Regions from separate parts of the Streptomyces sp. NPDC059355 genome, predicted to be linked through region 3. Evidence: riboswitches for the same ligand, from Rfam matches in the RefSeq annotation. Region 3 holds a riboswitch; each other region holds the start of a gene.
What was found. A riboswitch is a leader RNA that binds a small molecule or an ion and turns the genes downstream of it on or off. The one in region 3 is predicted to bind cyclic di-AMP.
Positions count from the first base shown of each region.

Region 1: another riboswitch for cyclic di-AMP. It lies ahead of ACFXGI_RS25120 (M23 family metallopeptidase); the one in region 3 lies ahead of ACFXGI_RS10115 (peptidoglycan DD-metalloendopeptidase family protein).
Region 2: another riboswitch for cyclic di-AMP. It lies ahead of ACFXGI_RS29265 (transglycosylase family protein); the one in region 3 lies ahead of ACFXGI_RS10115 (peptidoglycan DD-metalloendopeptidase family protein).

Region 1 covers NZ_JBHYXN010000028.1:70,370-73,630, forward strand. The annotation lists gene ACFXGI_RS25115 (GntR family transcriptional regulator) at 1-487, opposite strand, end outside; gene ACFXGI_RS25120 (M23 family metallopeptidase) at 666-1,460, opposite strand; cyclic di-AMP (ydaO/yuaA leader) riboswitch at 1,473-1,632, opposite strand; gene ACFXGI_RS25125 (M16 family metallopeptidase) at 1,817-3,184, opposite strand; gene ACFXGI_RS25130 (M16 family metallopeptidase) at 3,205-3,261, opposite strand, start outside.
Region 2 covers NZ_JBHYXN010000038.1:60,504-63,764, reverse strand. The annotation lists gene ACFXGI_RS29275 (cytochrome P450) at 1-362, shown strand, start outside; gene ACFXGI_RS29270 (transglycosylase family protein) at 465-1,484, shown strand; cyclic di-AMP (ydaO/yuaA leader) riboswitch at 1,767-1,937, shown strand; gene ACFXGI_RS29265 (transglycosylase family protein) at 1,940-2,638, shown strand; gene eno (phosphopyruvate hydratase) at 2,904-3,261, shown strand, end outside.
Region 3 covers NZ_JBHYXN010000008.1:18,655-21,915, reverse strand. The annotation lists gene ACFXGI_RS10125 (aspartate aminotransferase family protein) at 1-203, shown strand, start outside; gene ACFXGI_RS10120 (tyrosine-protein phosphatase) at 232-1,050, opposite strand; cyclic di-AMP (ydaO/yuaA leader) riboswitch at 1,329-1,537, shown strand; gene ACFXGI_RS10115 (peptidoglycan DD-metalloendopeptidase family protein) at 1,542-2,522, shown strand; gene ACFXGI_RS10110 (SGNH/GDSL hydrolase family protein) at 2,689-3,261, shown strand, end outside.

The DNA.
Region 1 (3,261 bases), on a different contig from region 3:
GCGCCTCCACGGCGTACATCCAGGCGACCTTGTGCCGCATCTGCGTGAGCAGCGCGATCAGCCCGGGGCTGCCGGAGGCCTGTGCGAGGGTCTCGTGGAACCAGCCGCCCAGGGACCGCAGATCCTCCCCCTGGCCCCGTCTGGCCCGCTCCTGGCCCAGCCTGACCAGCCCGCGCAGCACCTTGAGGTGGCCCTCGGTACGCCGCCGGGCCGCGCGGGCCGCCGCCAGCGGCTCCAGCAGCAGCCGCAGCTCCAGGAGGTCGGCCGCCTCCTGCTCGGTGGGCTCGGCGACGCAGGCGCCCGCGTGCCGGCGGGTGGTGACGAAGCCCTCGGACTCCAGGGTCCGCAGCGCCTCGCGGACGGGGACGCGGGAGACGCCGTACCGGCGGGCCAGCAGTTCCTCGGTCAGCCGGGCACCCGGTTCGAAGACCCCTGAGACGATGTCTTCGCGGATTGCCGTGCATACCGCGTGCGCAGGAATACGCAAGTCCGGACCTCCGCCTATTTCCGACTGCCGACGCCATTGCCGCGACCGTATCCCGATCGTACGGGGACTCTATTGCACTACGCGATAAATTCCGAGTGCGGGCGTGAATAGCGGAGGTTTACGGCCAACACGAAGGCCCCGGCTCGGGGAGCCGGGGCCTTCGGTGGAGTGCTGCGGGTCAGACGTTGACGCCGTGCTGGCGCAGGTACGCGACCGGGTCGATGTCCGAGCCGTACTGGGCACCGGTACGGGCCTCGAAGTGCAGGTGCGGGCCGCTGGAGTTGCCGGTGGAGCCCGACAGGCCGATCTGCTGGCCGGCGGCGACCTGGTCGCCGACGGAGACGCTCAGCGAGGACATGTGGCCGTACTGCGTGTACGTGCCGTCGGCGTGCTTGATGACGACGTTGTTGCCGTACGCGCCGCCCCAGCCCGCCTCGACCACGGTGCCGAGGCCGACCGCGTGCACCGTGGTGCCCGAGGCCGCGTGGAAGTCGATGCCGGTGTGGCTGCCGGAGGACCACATGCCGCCGCCCGCGTGCCACTGGGTGCTGATGTAGGACTCGTCGACGGGGGCGACGAAGGTGTTGAGGCGCTTGCGCTCCTCCTCGCGTGCGGCACGCTCGGCGGCCTCGCGCTCGGCCTTCGCCTTCTCCTCGGCCTTCTGCCGGGCCTCGGCGGCGCGCGCCTTCGCGTCGGCCTCCGCCTTCGCCTTGAGGGCCGCGGCCTCGGCCGCGTGCTCCTGGGCATCGGCCTGGGCCTCGATCTGCCCCGGAAGGTCCTCGGCCGTCACGACGGCGTTCAGGCCGGTGTCCTCCATGGAGGGGGCCTTGTCCGACGCGGCGAACGCCGGGCCTGCGAGGGAGCCGACGACACCGGTGGTGGCGAGGGCGGCTATGCCGGCGTAACCGGCGGTCTTGCGGCTCAGACGACTGGAACCACGGTGCTTACCGGCGGCACGACTGCCAAACGCCATGAAGGGGCTGATCCTTTCCTTCCTTCTCGCCTACCGGGTTAGCTGACGGGTTCGGAGCAGGAAGGTCTCCTACGGGCCCCCTCTGACGAGGCGGTCCGATTCACCCCAGGGACACATGTGGGTCCCCGGCTCCCCAGGCTCGCGCCTGACGGGGACTCGGCGATCGCTGCCCGGTGCCGCGGATGCGGCGGGTACAACTGACGGACAGCACGGCCGACGCTAGGCGGATCATCAGTCAATCGCCAAACACACACGCGTTTTTGTTGCATACGCCACACCCCATACGAGCAACCTCTCCACGAAACAGACAAAAGGGGCCCCGGCGGACAAGCCGCCGGAGCCCCTTGAAATGTCCGTCAGTTGGTGACGACGGAGACCTCACCGAGACCGAGCGCCCGAACCGGCTCCTCGATCTGTGCCGCGTCCCCCACCAGGACCGTGACCAGGCGGTCCACCGGGAAGGCGGCCAGGACCGCCGAAGTCGCCTCCACCGTTCCCGTCTGGGCCAGCTGCGCGTACAACTGCGACTGGTAGTCGTCCGGGAGCTCCTGCTCGACCTGGTCGGCGAGCGTGCCGGCGACGGCCGCGGCCGTCTCGAACTTCAGCGGGGCCACGCCCACCAAGTTCTGCACCGCCACGTCCCGTTCGGCGTCGGTCAGGCCGCCCTCCGCGAGGGTGCGGAGCACCTTCAAGAGGTCGTCGAGCGCCGGGCCGGTGTTGGGGGTGTCCACCGAGCCGCTGATGGCGAGCATCGAGGCGCCCTTGCCGTCGGCCGTGGAGCGCAGCACCTGGCCGAAGGCGCGCACGCCGTACGTGTAGCCCTTCTCCTCGCGCAGCACCTTGTCCAGGCGCGAGGTGAGGGTGCCGCCCAGGCAGTACGTGCCGAGCACCTGCGCCGCCCAGACCCGGTCGTGCCGGTCCGGCCCGATCCGGCCGATGAGCAGCTGCGTCTGGACCGCGCCGGGCCGGTCCACGATGACCACGCGGCCGGTGTCGTCGGCGGTGACCGGCGGGACCGGGAGCGGCTCGGCGAAGTTGCCGGTCCAGGCGCCCAGGGTGTCCCCCAGGACGGCGTCCAGGTCGATGCCGGTCAGGTCGCCGACGACCACCGCGGTGGCGGTGGCGGGCCGTACGTGGGCCTCGTAGAAGGCGCGTACGGCCGCGGAGTCGATCCGGGCGACCGTCTCCTCGGTGCCCTGGCGCGGCCGGGACATCCGCAGGGTCGGCGGGAAGAGCTGCCGGGAGAGCTCCTTGGCGGCCCGGCGCTGCGGGTTGGCCAGCTCGTGCGGGATCTCGTCGAGCCGGTTGCGCACCAGCCGGTCGACCTCGCCGTCGGCGAAGGCGGGCGCGCGCAGCGCCTCGGCCACCAGGCCGAGCGCCTTGTGCAGGCGGGAGGCCGGGACCTCCAGCGAGACCCGCAGGCCCGGGTGGTCGGCGTGCGCGTCGAGCGTGGCGCCGCAGCGCTCCAGCTCGGCCGCGAACTCCTCGGCGGAGTGCTTGTCGGTTCCCTCGGACAGCGCGCGGGCCATGATGGTCGCCACGCCGTCCAGGCCCTGGGGCTCGGCGTCCAGCGGGGCGGCGAGGTTCACCTCGACGGCGACGACCTGCTGCCCGGGGCGGTGGCAGCGCAGCACGGTCAGGCCGTTGGGCAGCGAGCCGCGCTCGGGGGCCGGGAAGGCCCACGGCCGGGCCTCGCCGGCCTGGGGCTGCGGGTGGAAGGTCATCGTGACGGCTGCGGTGTCGCTCACTGCTCCGCCCCTTCGTTCTCGTCGTTCACGTCGGCCTCGTCCGCTTCCCCGGC
Region 2 (3,261 bases), on a different contig from region 3:
AGCTGGCCACCTGGCGGTTCGCCACCGAGCCGCTGACCCTCGGCGGCCAGGACGTCGCGGCCGGCGATCCCGTGCTCGTCGTCCTCGCCGCGGCCGACCGGGACCCCGAGCGGTTCGCCGATCCGGACACCCTCGACCTCTCCCGTACCGACAACCAGCACCTCGGATACGGGCACGGAATCCACTACTGCCTGGGTGCTCCGCTCGCACGACTTGAGGGACAGACGGCGCTTGCGACTTTGCTGACGCGTCTGCCGGATCTGGAACTCGCTGTTCCGCCCAACGAGCTTCGCTGGCGCGGGGGTCTGATCATGCGTGGCCTGCGCACCCTTCCCGTGAAGTTCACAGCCCGAAACCCCTGAACGTCAGCTGACCGCAAGTCAGCCCCCGTCAAGAGTTGTTACTCGCGTGCTAAGAAGGCTAGGTTCTGCCGTTACCCAGTCGTTATGCGAAAGGTGCAGCTCATGCGTTCCGGGAACGGCCGCCACAGACGCCCCCGCCAGGTACCCGCGATAGTCGTCACCGCCGGAGTCACCGGTTCCGCGTTGGCCCTGCCGCTGCTCGCCGCCACCGGCGCGAGCGCAGCCGAGACCTCCACGTGGGACAAGGTCGCCGAGTGCGAGAGCGGCGGCTCCTGGAGCGCCAACTCCGGCAGCGGGTCCTACGGCGGACTTTCGTTCACGCAGGAGGAGTGGAAGGCCTCGGGCGGCCTGGAGTTCGCCGAGCGCCCCGACCTCGCCAGCCGTTCGCAGCAGATCGCCGTCGCCGAGCGCGTGCTGGGCACCCGGGGCGCCCAGGCGTTCGGGCACTGCTCGGAGTCGGCCGGACTGACCCAGCAGGGCCCCGCGGCGACCGTGGACCCGGGCCTGCCCGGCACGCTCGCCCCGATCGCTCCGAGCGCCTCGCGCCCCGACGACTCGGTCCCGGCCGGCGGTTCCGGCGCGAAGGCGCACGACTTCGGCGCCCCCACCCCGGCTCCGGCCCCGGTCTTCACGCTTCCGCCGGCGCCGCTCGCGCCCAGCAGCGGACTGCCCGTCATGCCCGACCCGGACGTGCCGTCCACCTCGCCGACCGCCCCGGTGCTCCCGGGCACCCCCGGCGACCCGACGACCCCGGGCACCCCGACCGCGCCCGCCGACCCGACGGCCCCGGGGAACCCGACCGCGCCCGGCACCCCGACGGACCCGACCGCTCCCACCGCCCCCGCGGCCCCGGGCACCCCGGGTGCCACCACCGACCCGGCGGGCATCCCGGACCCCTCCGGCACCGGTAAGCACCGCGGTACGGCCGCTCTTGAGGCGCCCGTCACCTCTCGCGCGGCGTCGGATCCCTCGTACACGGTCCAGGCGGGCGACAGTCTGGCGACCATCGCCTCCGCCAAGGGGGTCAAGGGCGGCTGGAACGCGCTCTACCAGGCCAACGAGCAGGTCATCGGCAAGGACGCCAATCTGATCACGCCTGGTCAAAATCTGGATCTAAGTTAAAAACAGCGGCACTTCGGACACCCGGAAAGGGCTGAATGTCCGTTATCTGCAAGTGAGACATGTGTCTCTTCCGGTCAACTGGCGTGTCCCGCCTGGAGCCTTCTGCAAACCCCGCCCTCACCTGCGCAAATGCACGTAAGGAGGGCGCAAGTAGGGGCCGTTTCTCCCCGGTGTTCCTCGTTGAACATCGGGGAGAGACCTGTCTACCTTCTGAGTCGCCCGCCACCGCGGGCTCCTTCGACCGCATCGCCGAATCCTGCCGGCGGACGGAGGGAACAGTCGTCGCGTCAAGCGCCGAAGGCAGGAGCGGGGGAACCAAGGTAGGTGCCGGGACCGGCCGTTGAGAGACGGCAAGGAAACGGCTAGGGGTTAAGTCGTGCGCCACGTCGCACGGCCGGGCACTCATCAGCCCGAACCCGACAGCTCACCTCGTAGGCGTCGGTGAGGAGAACTCCATGCTGAATTCCGGCAAGGGCAAGCACCGCCGCGCCTCCAAGGCCGTTCGCATCGTCACGCTCGCCGGTGTCACCGGTGTCGTCGTCGCCGCCCCCCTGATGGCGGCCGGCTCGGCCTCCGCCGCCACCGCGGGCGAGTGGGACCGCGTCGCGCAGTGCGAGTCCGGCGGCAACTGGTCCATCAACACGGGCAACGGCTACTACGGCGGCCTGCAGTTCTCGTCCTCGACGTGGGCCGCGTACGGCGGCAAGGCGTACGCCGCGCAGGCCAACCAGGCCTCCAAGTCGCAGCAGATAGCCATCGCCGAGAAGGTCCTCAAGGGCCAGGGCAAGGGCGCGTGGCCGTCCTGCGGCGTCGGCCTCTCCAACTCCTCTTACACCGGCGGTGGTACGACCGACACCCCGAAGAAGACGGAGACGAAGACCGAGACCAAGAAGACCCAGCCGAAGAAGACCGAGCCGAAGAAGGAGACCAAGCGCGAGACCCCCGCGCCGGTCACCCGCTCCGAGCGCGCCGAGGCCGCCCCGGCCGTGAAGACCGGCAACGGCTCGTACGAGGTCAAGCCCGGCGACACCCTGGGCACCATCGCCGAGGCCAACGGCGTCAAGGGTGGCTGGGAGAAGCTCTTCGAGCTCAACAAGGACATCGTCTCGGACGCCGACCTGATCTTCCCGGGTCAGAAGCTGAAGCTCAGCTGAATCCTGCAGTGACAACCGCGGCCGCCCGAGCGGCGCCGCGGCAGCCCGACCGCCCGGCGCGTCTTCCCCTCACGCGCCGGGCGGCGGCGTTTGTGCCGGTGGTCGAGATCCCTATGTACCGGAAGACGGGTATTCGGGCCCTTTTTCGTCCCAGGGGGCGGGCGGTCGGCCGGCCCAGTGCCCGGAGCCGGTTAGGCTCTAGGCGGCGGGGCCATCCCACGGCCCGACATGCCACCGCACACCCAGCGTCACATCCCAGAAGGAGATGCTCGTGCCGTCCATCGACGTCGTCGTAGCCCGGGAAATCCTGGACTCCCGAGGCAACCCCACGGTCGAGGTCGAGGTGGGCCTCGACGATGGCAGCACCGGCCGTGCTGCAGTTCCGTCCGGCGCCTCCACCGGTGCCTTCGAGGCCGTTGAGCTCCGCGACGGTGACCCCAACCGTTACATGGGCAAGGGTGTCGAGAAGGCCGTCCTCGCCGTCATCGAGCAGCTCGGCCCGGAGCTCGTCGGCTACGACGCCACCGAGCAGCGCCTGATCGACCAGGCCATGATCGACCTGGACGCCACCGAGAACAAGGGCTCCCTCGGCGCCAACGCCATCCTCGGCGTCTCCCTGGCCG
Region 3 (3,261 bases):
TGCAGAAGCACCGGATCCTGACGCAGGTGTCGGGCGACCACCTGGAGGTCATCAAGCTCATCCCGCCGCTGATCGTGGACGAGGGGGACGTCGACCGGTTCGTCTCGGCCTTCCGCGAGGTCATGGACGAGGCGCACGGCGGGGGCGCCCTGATGTGGGACTTCGGCAGGACACTGGTGAAGCAGGCCGTCGGCGGCGGCTGACGGCCTGCTCCTCATCGCGGGGGCCGGCTCAGTCGAGCAGCCGGTCCCGCAGCCGGCCGAGGGTCTCGGCCGTGAGTCCGAGGCCCTCGGCGAGGTACCGGTCGACCCCGCCCCAGTGTCCGTCGATGGCGTCGAAGGCGGCCGTCAGGTACTCGGCGCGGGCGTCGAACAGCGGCGAGAGCAGTTCCATCACCTCGGGGGAGCGGGCCTCGGGCGCATCGCTGCCGCGGCGCACGCGGTAGCGGCGGTGCGGGGCGTTGGACTCCAGGTAGTCCACCACGATCGCCTCCCGCCCGACGCCCAGCGCGAGCAGGGTGACGGCGATCGACAGGCCGGCCCGGTCCTTGCCTGCCGCGCAGTGCATGAGCGCCGGAACGCTGTCCTCGGCGAGGGCGTGCAGGACCCGGCCGTGCTCGGCGGTGCGCTTCTCGATCATCGTGCGGTACGAGTTGGCCATCCGGTCGGCGGCCTTTCCGTCGCCGAGGAGCCCGCGGAGCTGCTCGACGTCGCCGTCGCGGACCATCTTCCAGAATTCCTTGCCGTCGGCCGGATCCGACAGCGGGATGTTGACGTTCCGTACGCCGGGGAGCTCGACGTCGGGCCCCTCCAAAGCGTGGTCGGCGTTGTTGCGGAAGTCGAAGATGGTGTGCAGACCGAGCGACGCGAGGAATTCTGCATCGGTTTCGGTGGCATGTGCCAGATGTCCGCTACGGAACAGTTTTCCCGGCTTGACCCTCCGCCCGTCGGTGGTTGGGAGGCCGCCCACGTCACGGAAGTTGCGCACTTCCGAGAGCTCGGGCTCCGGTACGGGCTCCGTCCGCGGGGGCCGGGGTATCTGCTGGGTCACGGGAACTCCTCCGCATCGTCGTGGCGTGTCCGAATTACACTACTTGGGGCCAACTTGCCATAACCGGAGGCGAGATCGGGCACGGCCCCGTGAGCCAGATCATACGGTGACCGTGAGTGCCTGATCGTCAAAGTCGAATGGCCCGGCCGGAGGGGTTGTTGGTGCCGGGGAATGGACGGAGGGTGACCGGAATTCCGGTGGATTCCCGGTTCTGTGAATCCGTCAGGAAATTCGTGGCTTGTTCGGTGTGGCTCAACTCGATTACCTTCGCGATCGATCCGGATGGACCGCCGAATCCTGCCGCCGTCCGGAAACCGCACCCGACTATTCACGCGCGCGGCAGGAGCGGGGGAACCAGGTAGGCCGCTGTTCCCGATCATTCGCATCGGAACAGCTCGGGGTGAAGCCGTTCATGTTCTGTTCACGGACGGCCGGACATCTCCAGTCCGAACCCGACAGCTCACCTCGCAGGCGACGGAGAGGAATTCGCCATGCCTGCAAAGGGTAAGCACCGACGTCCCAAGTCCCGTTCCGTGGCGCGCGGCTTCGCCGTCGCGGGCACCGGCGGTGCGGCCCTCGCGCTGCCGCTGCTGGGTGCCGCCGGCGCCCAGGCGGCCGGAGCCCCGGCCGCCGCGCCCGCCGCCGCACCCGTGCAGGCGCCGCAGCTTCCGGCGGCGCCGCAGGCCGCGCCCGCCGCTGTCGCGCAGGGCTCTCCCGCCACTTCGGCCGTCTACACGGTCGTGCCGGGGGACTACCTCTCCAAGATCGCCCAGGACCGCCACCTCTCGGGCGGCTGGCAGCAGCTGTACGCCGACAACCGCGAGGCCGTCGGCGCCGACCCCTCGCTGATCCACCCCGGGCTGAAGCTGACCCTCGCCGCGAAGGGCGAGGCTCCCGCGCGGAAGGCGGCCCCGGCCCCGGCGAAGAAGTCCTCGGCCGCGGCCTCGGCTGCGGACCCGGCCTCGAAGGCGAAGGGCTCCGCGGACGCCGCGCCGGCCCCTGCCCCCGCCGCCGCTCCCGCCAAGAAGAGCACCGCCGTCAAGTCCGCCGCCGCGGTGAGCGCCGCCGGCTTCGTCGCCCCCGTCGGCGGTGGCGGCATCTCCACCCCGTACAAGACCCCCGGCGCCATGTGGTCCAGCGGTTACCACACCGGTGTCGACTTCATCGCGAGCTCCGGCACCACCGTCCGTGCCGTCGGCGCGGGCACCGTGGTCTCCGCGGGCTGGGGCGGTGCGTACGGCAACGAGGTCGTCATCCGGCACGCGGACGGCAAGTACTCCCAGTACGGCCACCTGTCCCAGCTCTCCGTCTCGGTCGGCCAGAGCGTCACCGGCGGCCAGACCATCGGCCTCTCCGGCTCCACCGGCAACTCGACCGGCCCGCACCTGCACTTCGAGATCCGCACCGGGCCGTCCTACGGCTCGGACATCGACCCGCTGGCCTACCTCCGCTCGAAGGGTGTGAGCATCTGACGGCTCCCGCCGTCGGAGAGGCAGTCGGACACGTGAGGCCGGGACCCGAGGGGGGTCCCGGCCTCACGCGCTGTTATTCCGTACCGACCGGGTGGTATAGATCACGGTCCGTCAACCCCTGCCTACGGTGGCGTAGGTCACGCACCGGGGTGAAGGATGTGTTCTCGTGGCAGCGACGACGACACTCAAGACCATCGGCTCGTACGCGGCGATCGGGGACAGCTTCACCGAGGGTGTGGGGGACCCGGGACCCGGGGAGACCTTTCTCGGCTGGGCGGACCGACTGGCCGTACTCCTGGCCGATCAGCGCGAGGAAAACGAATTCCGGTACGCGAACCTGGCCGTGCGGGGGCGCCTCCTCGACCAGATCGTGGCCGAGCAGGTCCCGCGGGCCAAGGAGCTCGCACCCGACCTGGTGAGCTTCTGCGCGGGCGGGAACGACATCATCCGGCCCGGCAGCGACCCGGACGACGTGGCGGAGCGGTTCGAGGCGGCGGTCGCCGACCTCACCGGAGCGGTCGGCCGGGTCATGATCACCACGGGCTTCGACACCCGCGGCGTTCCGGTCCTCAAGCACCTGCGGGGCAAGGTGGCGACGTACAGCGCGCACGTGCGCGCCATCGCCGACCGGTACGACTGCCCGGTGCTCGACCTGTGGTCGCTGAAGTCCGTACAGGACCGGCGGGCATGGGACGACGACCGGCTGCACCTCTCACCGGAGGGGCACACCCGGGTCGCG